One region of the Paenibacillus rhizolycopersici genome, then DNA from elsewhere that is predicted to be linked to it. Evidence: predicted binding sites of a transcription regulator. Region 1 holds the regulator's gene; the other holds the start of a gene.

The links. Region 1 encodes NrdR, which represses ribonucleotide reductase genes. Its sites were predicted from a motif close to AACACNATATATNGTGTT; they were not measured.
Region 2: IM700_RS06425 (adenosylcobalamin-dependent ribonucleoside-diphosphate reductase) is a predicted target of NrdR. The motif match lies at 3,012-3,029, and genes of this name have one in related genera.

The regions. Positions count from the first base shown of each region.
Region 1 is NZ_JADCNN020000018.1:14,897-21,430, forward strand. Features, by position in the region: gene coaE (dephospho-CoA kinase) at 1-522, shown strand, start outside; gene IM700_RS17145 (lytic transglycosylase domain-containing protein) at 519-1,082, shown strand; gene IM700_RS17150 (alpha/beta-type small acid-soluble spore protein) at 1,156-1,377, opposite strand; gene nrdR (transcriptional regulator NrdR) at 1,514-1,984, shown strand; gene IM700_RS17160 (phosphate ABC transporter substrate-binding protein) at 2,172-3,131, shown strand; gene pstC (phosphate ABC transporter permease subunit PstC) at 3,219-4,121, shown strand; gene pstA (phosphate ABC transporter permease PstA) at 4,118-5,005, shown strand; gene pstB (phosphate ABC transporter ATP-binding protein PstB) at 5,020-5,778, shown strand; gene IM700_RS17180 (DedA family protein) at 5,998-6,534, shown strand, end outside.
Region 2 is NZ_JADCNN020000004.1:215,634-222,167, reverse strand. Features, by position in the region: gene IM700_RS06435 (YqhG family protein) at 1-739, opposite strand, end outside; gene IM700_RS06430 (DEAD/DEAH box helicase) at 749-2,527, opposite strand; gene IM700_RS06425 (adenosylcobalamin-dependent ribonucleoside-diphosphate reductase) at 3,205-5,796, shown strand; gene IM700_RS06420 (alpha/beta fold hydrolase) at 6,103-6,534, shown strand, end outside.

The DNA.
Region 1 (6,534 bases):
GCTGTGCTTGATGCGGATTTGATCGCCAGGGAGATTATGGAGCCGGGCCATCCAGTGCTGGCGGCCGTCCGCGAACGCTTTGGACAAGGGGTGCTTCACCCCGATGGAACGCTCAACCGCAAAAAGCTTGGCGAAATCGTCTTCTCTCATCCGGAGGAGCGTAAGGCGTTGGAGGCGTTGACGCATCCCGCCATCCGTTCCGAAATGAAGCGGCGTCTGGACGAGCTGGAACAAGAGGATCCGCACAGACTGGTGGTGGCGGATATCCCTTTGCTTTACGAATCGGGTCTCGATCCGTTATATGAAGAAATTATGGTCGTATACGTGCCCCGGGAGCTTCAAATGTCTCGATTAATCCAGAGGGACGGGTTATCTCGGGAAGCGGCCGAACAGCGTTTAAGCGCCCAGATGGACATCGAAGTAAAGAAGGAGAGGGCGGATATTTTGATTGATAACAGCGGTGGACTAGACGAGACAAAGCGGCAGATTGACGTCTTTTGGCGGGATAAGGGGCTAAAATGAGGTGGCTTCGCAAAAAGAGGGTTCTGCTTCTCCTGTTTATTGGCTTCACGGGCCTCATCTTTTTAAATTCCACCTGGCTTTCGTTATTTTATCCGATTTATTATAAAGAAGAAATTCGTCTGCATGCCAAAAACAACGGTCTCGATCCGTTTATCGTTGCGGCGATTATCAAGGTGGAGACCAATTACAAATCGGGGGCGGAGTCCCGAAAAGGTGCGCTTGGAATTATGCAGATTATGCCGGATACGGCGGAGTGGGTCATCTCCAAAGCGAAGCTGCCCGATACGACGTTAGAGGACATCCGCAACGAGACCGAAACGAATATCCGGATCGGCACGTGGTACCTGGGGTCGTTATCCGAGCAATTCGAAGGCAACCCGATCGCTATGATCGCCGCCTATAATGCCGGGCCGACGAATGTAAAGAACTGGCTGAAGAGCGGACGATGGGATGGCCGGCTGGAGACGGCACAGAATATTCCGTTTGGCGAAACTAGGCATTACGTTCAGCGGGTCTCGCATTATTACAAGCAGTATGTGAAGATTTACGACGAGTTTTAGGTGGATTATTGCGAAAATATAAAGAAAGCATTGACCGGCTAATTGCCAGTCAATGCTTCCTTTGGTGATCGGATTATTTGAATTGACCTGCCAGCTGTTGTTCAGCCAAGGTCACCAAACGTTTCGTAATGAAACCACCGATCGAACCGTTTTCGTAAGAGGTCAGGTTACCAGCATATCCGTCTTGTGGGAAAGAGATGCCAAGTTCCTGAGCAATTTCATATTTCATTTGATCCAAAGCTCCGGAAGCTTGTCTAACCACCAGGTCGTTCGAAGAGTTATTATTTTGGGCCATGATTGTTCACCTCCTTGTGGTTGGTAACAGTATTATGTGCCGGACTATCAACTTCAATCCGATGAATTTAAAGTAATTTATTGCCATTAAGTAAAAAAGGCCGTCATTATGGCATATAGAGGGGAGGTGTTCTAGCTTGAAATGTCCGTATTGCGATTATTTAGGGACGAAAGTACTGGATTCAAGGCCGGCTAACGAGAACCGCTCGATCCGTCGCCGCCGCGAGTGCGAGAAATGCAGTCGTCGGTTTACAACGTTCGAAATGGTGGAGGAAATGCCGCTGATCGTGATTAAGAAGGATGGAAGTCGCGAGGAATTTAGTCGGGAGAAAATGCTGAGAGGCTTGATCCGAGCCTGCGAGAAACGCCCGGTTTCCGTTGAGCAGCTGGAATCGATCGTCTCCGAGGTGGAACGTTCCCTGCGCCATTCGGCCAACGCAGAGGTTGAAAGCCGGGGGATTGGCGAATTAGTCATGGAGCAGTTATATCCGGTGGACGAGGTGGCCTATGTCCGGTTCGCTTCGGTTTACCGTCAATTTAAAGATATCAATATGTTTATGAAAGAACTGAAGGGCCTGCTCTCCAAAAATACGGGGGTCACGGAATAGTTTCTTTTACTAAAGCACTCTTCGCTGCTAAGCGCGAGAGTGTTTTTTTTATATTTTGCACAGAATAATCAGAACTAGATGAGGTATGTCTCATCATTTTACACAAAGTTTACAAAACGAAAACACAGGATTGATCTTCGCTTTCTATAATCAAATTGTAAAACACATAAGGGGGATACCTAAGACAATGAAAAAGAGTATGCTATTGGTTTTGACATTGGTGTTGAGCTTGACGCTGGCGGCATGTGGTCAAAACAACAATGCGGCACAAAACAACACGGCTGGAACGAACGGCAGCACTACGGATGAAGCATCCGCGAACAACGGCGGCAACGCAGCAACGTCGGAACTTTCCGGGTCGATCCTGGCGGTAGGTTCCTCGGCATTGCAACCTTTGGTAGACCAAGTATCGAAAAAATTCATGGATCAAAATCCTAAAGTTTCTATACAAGTTCAAGGTGGAGGCAGCGGCACGGGTCTGACGCAGGTCTCCGGAGGACAGGCGGACATCGGGAACTCCGACGTTTTCGCGGAAGAGAAACTGGAAGCTGCTCAAGCCAGCGAACTGGTTGACCATCAAGTTGCAGTCGTGGCGATGGCTGCCGTCGTGAATCCGGATATCACCATCGACAATTTGACAAAAGACCAACTGGTACAAATTTTCACGGGTAAAGTCACGAACTGGAAAGACCTTGGCGGTCCCGATCAAGCGATTCAAATCGTCAACCGTCCTTCGAGCTCCGGGACTCGCGCAACGTTCGAGAAATATGCTTTGGGCACAAAAACGGAAGACCTGCAAGGTTCGATCCAAGAGGATTCCTCCGGTACGGTTAAGAAGCTTGTCGGCGAAACGCCGGGGGCGATTGGTTACCTTGCCTTGTCCTACCTTGACGATTCCGTCAAAGTTGTGAAATACGAAGGCGTTGAAGCTACAGAAGAGAACGTAGCAAACGGAACTTATCCGGTATGGGCCTATGAGCACATGTACACCAAAGGCGAGCCAAACGAAGTTGTTAAAGCGTTCCTGGACTTCATGGTTTCCCCTGACGTACAAGGCGACAACGGCGACGTTGTAGAGCTTGGTTATATTCCGGCAAGCAAAATGCAAGTTCAACGCGATGTGGATGGCAAGATCACACAGAAGTAACCAATAGGACTCGATAACATCATATCGGCGCGGCAAGAGGCGGACTGTTCTGCCTCTTTCTGTGCTGTTATTAAAGGGAGAGGTTTCATGGCTCAGTCCGGCGGAAGAAAAAAAATACAACCGCATATCGTCGAGGAATGGACCGGCAAAATTTACGCTTCGTTTTGTATCGTATTGCTGGTCGTCACCATCTTCTCGATGGTTTATTACGTAGCAACCAAGGGGTTAAGCACCTTTTTTCAAGACGGGATCGCATTTCGCGAAATATTCGGCAGTACGAACTGGAAACCGGATGGGGAACCTCCGGTATTCGGTGCCCTTCCGTTTATTTTGGGCTCATTCGGCACCTCGATTTTGGCGGCGTTGATCGCGGCCCCGCTCGGCATTTGCGCAGCTTTATTTATGGTCGAAATTATGCCAAAGTTCGGGAAGAAATATCTGCAGCCGGTCATCGAATTGCTGGCTGGGATCCCTTCCGTTGTATATGGTTTTGTGGGGCTCAGCGTCATCGTGCCTTTCTACCGGGATATTTTCCCGGGACAAGGTCTTGGTATCTTGGCCGGAGCGACCGTGTTGTCGATTATGATCTTGCCAACGATAACTTCGATTGCCACCGATGCGCTAGCTGCTCTGCCTCCCGGTTTGAAAGAAGGTTCTTACGCACTCGGCGCAACGCGCTGGCAAACCTTGTATCGGACCGTTTTGCCGACAACCATGCCGGCTTTATTAACTGGGGTCGTATTGGGCATGGCCCGGGCTTTCGGGGAAGCCCTGGCGGTACAGATGGTCATCGGGAATGCGCCGCATATTCCGCGTTCTCTCTTTGAATCCACCTCCACCTTGACCAGCGTGATTACGCTGAGTATGGGGAATACGGTGATGGGATCGACGCAAAACAATGTCCTTTGGACGCTGGCGCTGATCTTGATGCTAATGACGTTCATATTCGTCTTTATCGTCCGGTGGCTGGAAAGGAGAGCAAAACGATGAGCGCAAAAACTGTAGACAAAATCGCAACGGCCGTCATTGTCGCTTTGGCCGGATTGATCGTTCTCATTATGGCGGGTTTACTCGGCTTTATTTTAGTTCGGGGGTTGGGGCATATCAGCTTCGACTTTCTTACGTCACCGCCCGAAACGATTAAGGAAGGCGGCGGGATCGGCCCGCAATTATTCAACTCTTTATTCCTTCTGGTCTTAACGATGATCATCACCGTACCGCTAGGTATCGGGGCAGGGATCTATATGAGCGAATATGCCAAACCGGGGAAAATCACCGATTTTATCCGGTTAATCGTGGAAGTGTTATCCTCCTTTCCGTCGATCGTCGTTGGTTTGTTCGGTCTGCTCGTACTCGTAAATGTATTCGGATTTGGGTTTTCCCTGTTCTCGGGTGCATTGGCTTTAACGATTTTTAATCTGCCGCTGATGGTGCGGATCACGGAGCAGGGATTAGCCAGCGTGCCGCAGGCTCAGAAGGAAGCCAGTTTGGCGTTGGGCTTGTCCAAATGGAAAACGATCCAATCGGTCATGCTCCCGATCGCTACGCCGATTATCCTGACCGGGACCATTCTGGCTGCAGGTCGCGTGTTTGGCGAAGCTGCGGCGCTGCTGTTCACCGCCGGCATGAGCAGTCCGCGGCTTGACTTTAGCAACTGGAATCCGCTTAGTCCGACGTCACCGCTAAATCCGTTCCGTCCGGCGGAAACGCTGGCCGTTCATATCTGGAAGATCAATTCCGAAGGTTTGGCACCGGACGCACCCGAAATCGCCGCCGGCGCTTCGGCCGTACTGATATTGACCGTGCTGGCATTTAACTTGCTGGCCCGCTGGCTCGGACGCGTGATGCTCAAGAAATTTACGGCGACGAAATAGGAGGACGAAGCCAAGTGCCTAATATCGAATTATCAACGAAAGACTTAAGTGTTTTTTACGGAGAGAAGCAAGCCGTTAAGAATATATCGCTTGATTTTGCCTCCCGGCAAGTTACCGCATTGATCGGTCCTTCCGGCTGCGGTAAATCCACCTTTCTGCGCAGCTTAAACCGGATGAATGACCTCATCAGCGGAGCAAAGATCACGGGAGAAATCTGGATCGGGGAAGACAATATCAATGCTCCGAAGACGGATGTCGTGCTGCTGCGGCAAAAGATCGGCATGGTCTGGCAGCGTCCGAACCCGTTCCATAAGTCCATTTATGAAAATATCGCTTTCGGGCCGCGATACCACGGGATCCGGAATAAGAAGAAGCTGGATCAAATCGTCGAGGAATCGCTTATCAAAGCGGCGCTATGGAACGAGACGAAAGATCGACTGCATACCTCCGCCTTAGCTTTATCCGGCGGCCAACAGCAGCGCCTCTGCATTGCCCGTTCGATAGCGGTTAGTCCGAGCATCATCCTGATGGATGAACCGGCTTCAGCCCTGGATCCGGTGTCCAGTGCCAAAATCGAAGAATTGATTGCTGATCTGAAGAAGGATTATTGCATCATCATCGTGACGCACAACATGCAACAAGCGGCTCGAGTGTCAGAGAAGACGGCTTTCTTCCTGATGGGGGAACTGGTCGAGTATGACGATACGAGCAAGATCTTCACCAATCCGTCCGAGAAACGGACGGACGATTATATTTCCGGTCGGTTCGGTTAAGCCCGGCTGCTGGATTCACCAAACAAACAGGTCAAACCGGGGACTCCCTTTCCGGTCTGGCCTTCTTCTCGTTTTCGGGGACAATACCGGGCCCGGGGCGGGGGTTCGCCCCGTCCGGGGTCCCTTTTAGATTGGAAAATCTCCGTATATACTGATAACATGGAAGAAAGGACACAAGTGGCGTTGGCAGCGCCTGGAATGACTAAAGGAGATTAGATCATGAACGTGCTGGATTGGATAGAAAGGATGTTTGAGCAATACGGCTATTTTGTCCTGCTGCTCGGACTTCCCATCGATTTTATCGCGCTGCCGCTACCGCCGGGTCAAACGACATTGACCTATACCGGATATTTGGCTTATAAGGGCCTCCTTGATTTTCTGCCGGCTGTGCTGGCCGGATACGCAGGGGCGGTGATCGGAGTGACCATCACCTATTGGATCGGACACCGGGTTGGCGCGCCGCTGATCGAACGGTACGGAAAGTGGATTCTGGTAAAACCTTCGCATTTGGACAAAACAAGACGAGTCTATGAGAAATATGGCAACAAGATGCTGTTGATCAGTTTCTTCGTGCCTGGTGTTAGACAGTTTTTCGGTTATTTCGTCGGTATTATCCGCATCCCATTTCGAACCTTCGCTTTGTATGCATACACCGGGGCAGCTCTTTGGGTCGTTACTTTTGTGAGCATTGGATTTGTGTTTGGCGAACAGTGGCAGGTCGCCATCGACCTGGTTGAGAAATATTTGAAGTATTTT
Region 2 (6,534 bases), on a different contig from region 1:
AAGCGGCAATCTGATCGGCAAGCCGCTGCTCAAGCACGGTGCGTCCGGCATCCAACGACAGCTTGGTAGGTTCGATATGGACGTTTTCGGGCAGGCGCGGAACCAGTTGTTTCGCCGCAATTCGGGTCTGAAACGACTCATCGACGGCGCCCGTCAGCAGGGAAACTCCGTAATAATGCAGCTCCTCGCGTTTCATATCGCAGCAGAATTCCACCTTGAAGCAGACGCCCAGCCAAGGCTCATAGGCGGCGGGCAGCAAGGCCATCCGTTGACGTTGCCCCGGCTCCTCGAACAAATACACATAACGGCCACCTCTACGCGCTGCTTCAAAAATCTGTTTTAGCCGCGGGCTGCCAAATGTGAGCTCCTCGCGCTGAATCCGTCCCGGACCAAGTACTGGGAGCGGTCGGACCGCACCAAAGTAGCGGCCGAGCAGCGTGTCCTCCTGTGCGGCTTCCATCTGCTGCTGCCCGGGTCCCGTTTGTTCCCGGGAGGCCTTCGCTTCTTCGGCCGCCCGGTGCGCCTCCGGATCAAAAACAAACGAAAACGACATCGTTTCCGGCTCCGCTCCGGTCCGTTCGATAAACCCCCAGTAATAGGGACGGTTCGTTAAGTCCCGGTCCGCGCGAGGAGAGAGTTTCACGGTGACGTGATGCGGCGATTTCTCAAGGAACTGACATTCAGTTGCTTCCAGATAGGTCAGAACATACTCGCGAATCTGTTCAGAGGTCATGGACATAACCGCAGATCAACCTCCCAACAGCTGCTGCAGGCCGCCTTCGCTTTCGGTTCCTTCGGCTTCTGCATCCAGCTCGGATTTTATGGTGTGGAATTCGCGTCCCAGCGAATCGACGCGGCTGGCTATCTCCTCGTCACTGCCGGATTCGAGGATGATTTGGTAAATGCTTTTTTCCAGTGAATGCTGTTTTTCGAACCGCTCCAAAATCACGTCAAGATGGCCTATGACCAACTCGAACATATTGATCTTCTCGTGCAGCAGGTGGAGGATATGCTCCTCGATCGTGCCTTTGGTAGACAGATTGTAAATATTGACGTCGTTGGTTTGACCCAGCCGGTGCACCCGGCCGATCCGCTGCTCCACTCGCATCGGGTTCCAGGGCAGGTCGAAGTTGATCATCTGATGGCAAAATTGCAGGTTGATACCTTCGCCGCCCGCTTCGGTCGCGATCATCACCTGGGCCCGGCCGCGGAACAGGTCCATCATCCAATCTTTTTTGCCTCGGTTCATCCCACCCCGGTACGGAACCGCGGTCATTCCCCGGTCACGGAAGTACTTCAGCAGATACTCCTGCGTAGCCCGATACTCGGTGAACACGATCACCTTGTCATTCATTTCACGGATCAGCTCCATCGCTTTCTCCGCTTTGCTATTCGCTTTGATCTGACGGATCAGGTCGACAAGATCCCAAATCCGATCACGGATCGGGGAATCAGGGGCAAGCTTCTTAGATAAATTAACCAATGTGACGAATACCGCATCCCGGCTGCTGCATACCTCGCGTTGCAGGGTGACCAGGGACAGCATGCTGTTGAGGTCGCCGCCAGCGGCGTTATATTGGTCTTTAATGAAGGAAGTAACCCCGTTGTACAGGTTCTTCTCTTCCTCGGACAGCTCTACGTCAATGTTGCGGACGATTCGCTTCGTGAATTCCAGCTCGCCGTCGCCGCGCCGGTTGCGGATCATCACCTTGGCCAACTCATCCTTGAGCTGATTCTCGTTCTTCGGCTGTCGTTTGTCGACGACGAAATTGGCGGCAAATTCGCTTTGCCCGCCCAGTTGCCCCGGCTTAAGCAGCGTGATCAGGTTGAACAGCTCGCCTAGATCGTTTTGCACCGGAGTGGCAGTCAGGAGAAGGCAATATTTTTTTCGCAGCTGCAGCATGAACTGGTAGTTGGTCGTTTTCTTGTTCTTCAGCTTGTGGGCTTCATCTACGATGACCAGATCGTATTCATTATTGAGCAGAATATTTTTGTGCGGGTCGCGTTTGGCCGTGTCCATGGAGGCGACAACGACGTCGTTGTGCCAGGAATGCTCTTTCTTCTGCGCTACGGCCGGTATGCCGAACTTCTGATTCAGTTCCCGAACCCACTGTAGCACCAGGGATGCAGGCACCAGAATCAATACCTTCTTCACTAATCCGCGCACAATGTATTCCTTTAAAATCAAACCGGCTTCGATCGTCTTCCCAAGACCCACCTCGTCGGCGAGGATCGCGCGCCCGCGCATTTCGAACAGGACCTTTCGAGCCGTTTCGGTTTGGTGCGGCAGAGGGGTGACGCCTTGCAGATGCTTCAAACATTGCATTTCTTCAAAGCTCGTGACAAGCGAAGCAGTTTCGGCCTCAAGGGCAAGGTTAAACAGCTTCCAATCGTCCCAGGGGCCGCCCTTTTGATGTCTCGATTCCAAGTCGCTGAACCAACTTCGGTCGAAGTCTACGGGGATCTGCAGATTCCATTCCGGCGGGACGACCGAATTGGGGGAAGGGCCGGGGGGATGAGGATTCATGATGTAAAACCTCCCATTTGATGCGTATTTGGCTAGCTCTATTGCGGCTACGAAAGGATCCGAATCAGTCCATACCGCGTGCTTCTTGCAGACGTAGGTGTAGTATGGACGAAAAAGAAGGAGTTCATAACTTTGGAGAGGGGAGCGGGAGCGAAACGGAGCATCAGCTAGTGATATTGCTTGGGTTGACCGTTTTACATGATGATCCCGTTTGCTCAGATCAAAGCGATTTAGATGAACCGTTCGACCTCGACCTTGCTCCCTTAACGAAAGGGATAATCGCATGATGAAGCCTCCAGAGGCAGCTCTTCCGTTTTATAGCTTGGGTTGGAAATGGTTACATGGCGGTTTCATAGATTCAAGACCGAAAAATTGAGAGAACCGGAGCAAACGAGTGTTTGGGCCAGCAGCATTCGGAAAAAAGCCTAAAATTTCAAGCTGTCCTGCTGTGACAACGAGATATTGTATAGTATAATGGTATTCGCACACAATATATTGTGATTCATACATATGATAATACGGTTTATAGGGTGTGCGTAGCGGCTTTCAGGCAGACGAATATCGGCTTGGGACAACGCTTTTTTCGTTTTTTTCGCCCGTTTTCGACTTCAAAATCCGGCGCGAATGACCGATATATTTACGAATCTTTGATCCAAACTTATAGGAGGGTGTTTTCTTTGAAAACTGTGCCAAAACAGCGCCTTGAGGGGCTAAGTGAAAAAATCTTCTTGGACCGGTACGCCTGGAAAGATGCGGACCCTAGTCACGCCAAAGTCGGCGACGTCGTCCTCGTTCTGACGAAGGATGATCCCAAATTCCCAACAAAGGAAGTTGGCGAAGTCGTTGCGCGTAAGGGGCGTAAGGTTACGGTGAAGACACGCCGGGGCGAGTTGGTCGAGTCCGACGTGGAGAAGCTGACCCTCAATATCGAGAAAACCCCTGAAGAAATGTGGGACCGCCTTGCTAAAGCGATGGCTTCCGTAGAGGAAACGCCGGAGCTGCAGAAGCAATGGGAAGAGAAGTTCCGCTATATCCTGGACGATTGGAAGCTGGTACCGGGCGGCCGGATTGCCGCAGGTGCCGGCGCCAGTGACGAGTTGACCTTGTTTAACTGTTACGTGATCCCATCGCCAAAAGACAGCCGCGGCGGCATCATGGAGACCTTGTCCGAAATGACCGAGATCATGGCACGCGGCGGCGGCGTGGGGATTAACCTCAGTTCCTTGCGTCCGCGCCGTGCGGTTGTTAAAGGCGTAAACGGCTCTTCGAGCGGCGCCGTATCTTGGGGAGGTTTGTTCAGCTACACCACCGGCTTGATCGAGCAGGGCGGCAGCCGTCGCGGCGCGCTGATGCTGATGATCAACGACTGGCATCCGGATGTCATGGACTTTATCACCGTCAAGCAGACGATGGGCCAGGTTACGAACGCGAACCTGTCGGTTTGCGTGAGCAACAGCTTTATGGAAGCGGTGAAGAAGGATCTCGACTGGGAGCTGGTATTCCCGGATACGACTTACGAGGACTACAACGAAGTGTGGGACGGCGATCTTGATAAGTGGAAAGCGGACGGTCGCAGAGTGATCCACTATCGCACCGTCAAAGCGCGTGAGATCTGGCACACGATCATCGAATCGGCTTGGAAATCTGCGGAGCCGGGTGTGGTGTTCATGGAATACTACAACCAAATGTCCAACAGCTGGTATTTTAACCCGATCATTTGTACGAATCCTTGCGGTGAGCAAGGTTTGCCGGGCTGGGGCGTCTGCAACCTGTCGGCGATGAACCTGTCCAAGTTCTACGACGAAGAGAAACACGATGTCGCTTGGGACGAACTCGCCACAACGACGCGTTATTCGGTTCGTTTCCTGGACAACGTCATCAACAAAACACCTTATCACTTCGAAGAAAACGAGAAAAACCAGAAGAAAGAGCGCCGCGTTGGCCTCGGGACGATGGGTCTGGCCGAGCTGATGATCAAGTTGAACATCCGTTACGGCAGCCCGGAATCGCTGGAATTCCTCGACAAATTATATGGCTTTATCGCCAAGGAGGCTTACCTGGCTTCCGCGGATATCGCGGAGGAGAAAGGTTCCTTCCCGGCTTTCGAAGCGGACAAATATTTACAAAGTGGATTCATGAAAGTGATGACGGAAGTGTATCCGGAAGTTGGCGAAGCGGTTCGCACGAAAGGGGTCCGCAACGTCACGATCATCACTCAGGCGCCAACCGGCAGCACAGGGACGATGGTTGGAACCTCGACCGGGATCGAACCCTATTTCGCCTTCAAATATTACCGTCAAAGTCGTCTTGGATTCGACGAGCAGTTCGTGCCGATCGCGCAAGAGTGGTTGGACGCACATCCAGGGGAAGAGCTGCCGGATTACTTCGTGACCGCGATGAATTTGTCGGCGGAGGATCATATCCGCGTGCAAGCCGCGATCCAGCGTTGGGTCGACAGCTCCATCTCCAAAACGGCAAACTGCCCATCCGACTTTACCGTGGAAGAAACGGAACGTTTGTATGAACTGGCCTTCGACCTTGGCTGCAAAGGCGTAACGATCTACCGCGACGGTAGCCGTGACGTACAAGTCCTGCAAACGGAGAAGAAGGAAGAGAAACAAGAAGAAGCGGCAGCTCCAGCAACGGTAGCCGTAACGGAACAGCCGGCAAGTGCTCCGATTCAAGCCAGCAGCCCGAAAACGGCGGAACAGTACAAGAGACGCCCACAAGTGCTGCATGGCGCAACTTATAAAATCAACACGCCGTTCGGTATGGCGTATATCACGATCAATGACCTGAACGGCATCCCGGGAGAAATCTTCCTGAACGTGGGTAAGGCCGGTTCCGACGTGTTCGCGATGGCGGAAGCCCTTGGCCGCGTTTGCTCGCTGTTCCTGCGTTATGGCGACCACGGCGAGAAGGTTGAGTTGCTGATCAAGCATCTCAAAGGGATCGGCGGCACAGGCGCTATCGGCTTTGGTCCAAACCGTGTGGAATCGATCGCGGACGCGGTTGCTAAAGCGCTAGAGACGCACGTGCAAAACGGCCCGTACGGCGACCACGACCCGGCGCCGGTGGCAGCAACGATCGCGCATCACGAGGAAGCCGCGCAAGATCATGGTACCGCGGACGGCTCGCACGGCGGCCACAGCCATGGCAGCGCGCCGGCCACCTCCCGTGACCTCTGCCCGTCCTGCGGCTCGGCCTCGCTGATCAACATCGAAGGCTGCAAGACTTGCAGCAACTGCGGATATAGTAAGTGCTCGTAAGAAAATTCCCCTAGGGGGGTTAATGTGTTATTTCGTTTAGCAAATGCGAAACAGGTCAGGCTATTTTTATGCCTGATCTGTTTTATTGTTGTACATTGTTATGCATAAACGCCTTTCTGACGGTCTATAGAACAGACTAAACCACATTCCATTCCAGGTATCTGCGAGACAGAAATGGTTCTCATTTATTATGACACCACACACGAATTGACTTTTTAAGAGCGCTTGGAAACTATTGACAGACAATGGTTTTTAGATTATTATTGATTGACTGATCAAGTCAATCAATAAGGGGCGTGAATTAAAATGGATATTTCCAATAAACACGGTTCATTTCAGCAACACGAGGTTTTTTCGAGCGACGGAACAAAGATCGGCTACAGATCGATTGGGGAGGGGCCTGAGATCATACTTGTTCATGGAGCATTAAGGGATTCGGAGGACTACACTCACTTAGCCATAGCGCTTTCTCGCACTTTTACTGTCCACCTCATGGATCGAAGAGGCCGGGGCTTGAGTGGTCCTCAGGGTCCAGAGTATGCTATGAATAAAGAATGCGAAGATGTTCAGGCCATCCGAGAAACGACGGGCGCCGATTATTTGATTGGTCACAGTTTTGGAGGACTTGTTTCGCTGGAAATGGCTAGGAATGACGCTTCAATCTCCAAAGTAGCTTTGTATGAACCTGGCGTACTGCTTTATCCGATGGACGAAGCTTGGATGCGCTCCTACGAGCAA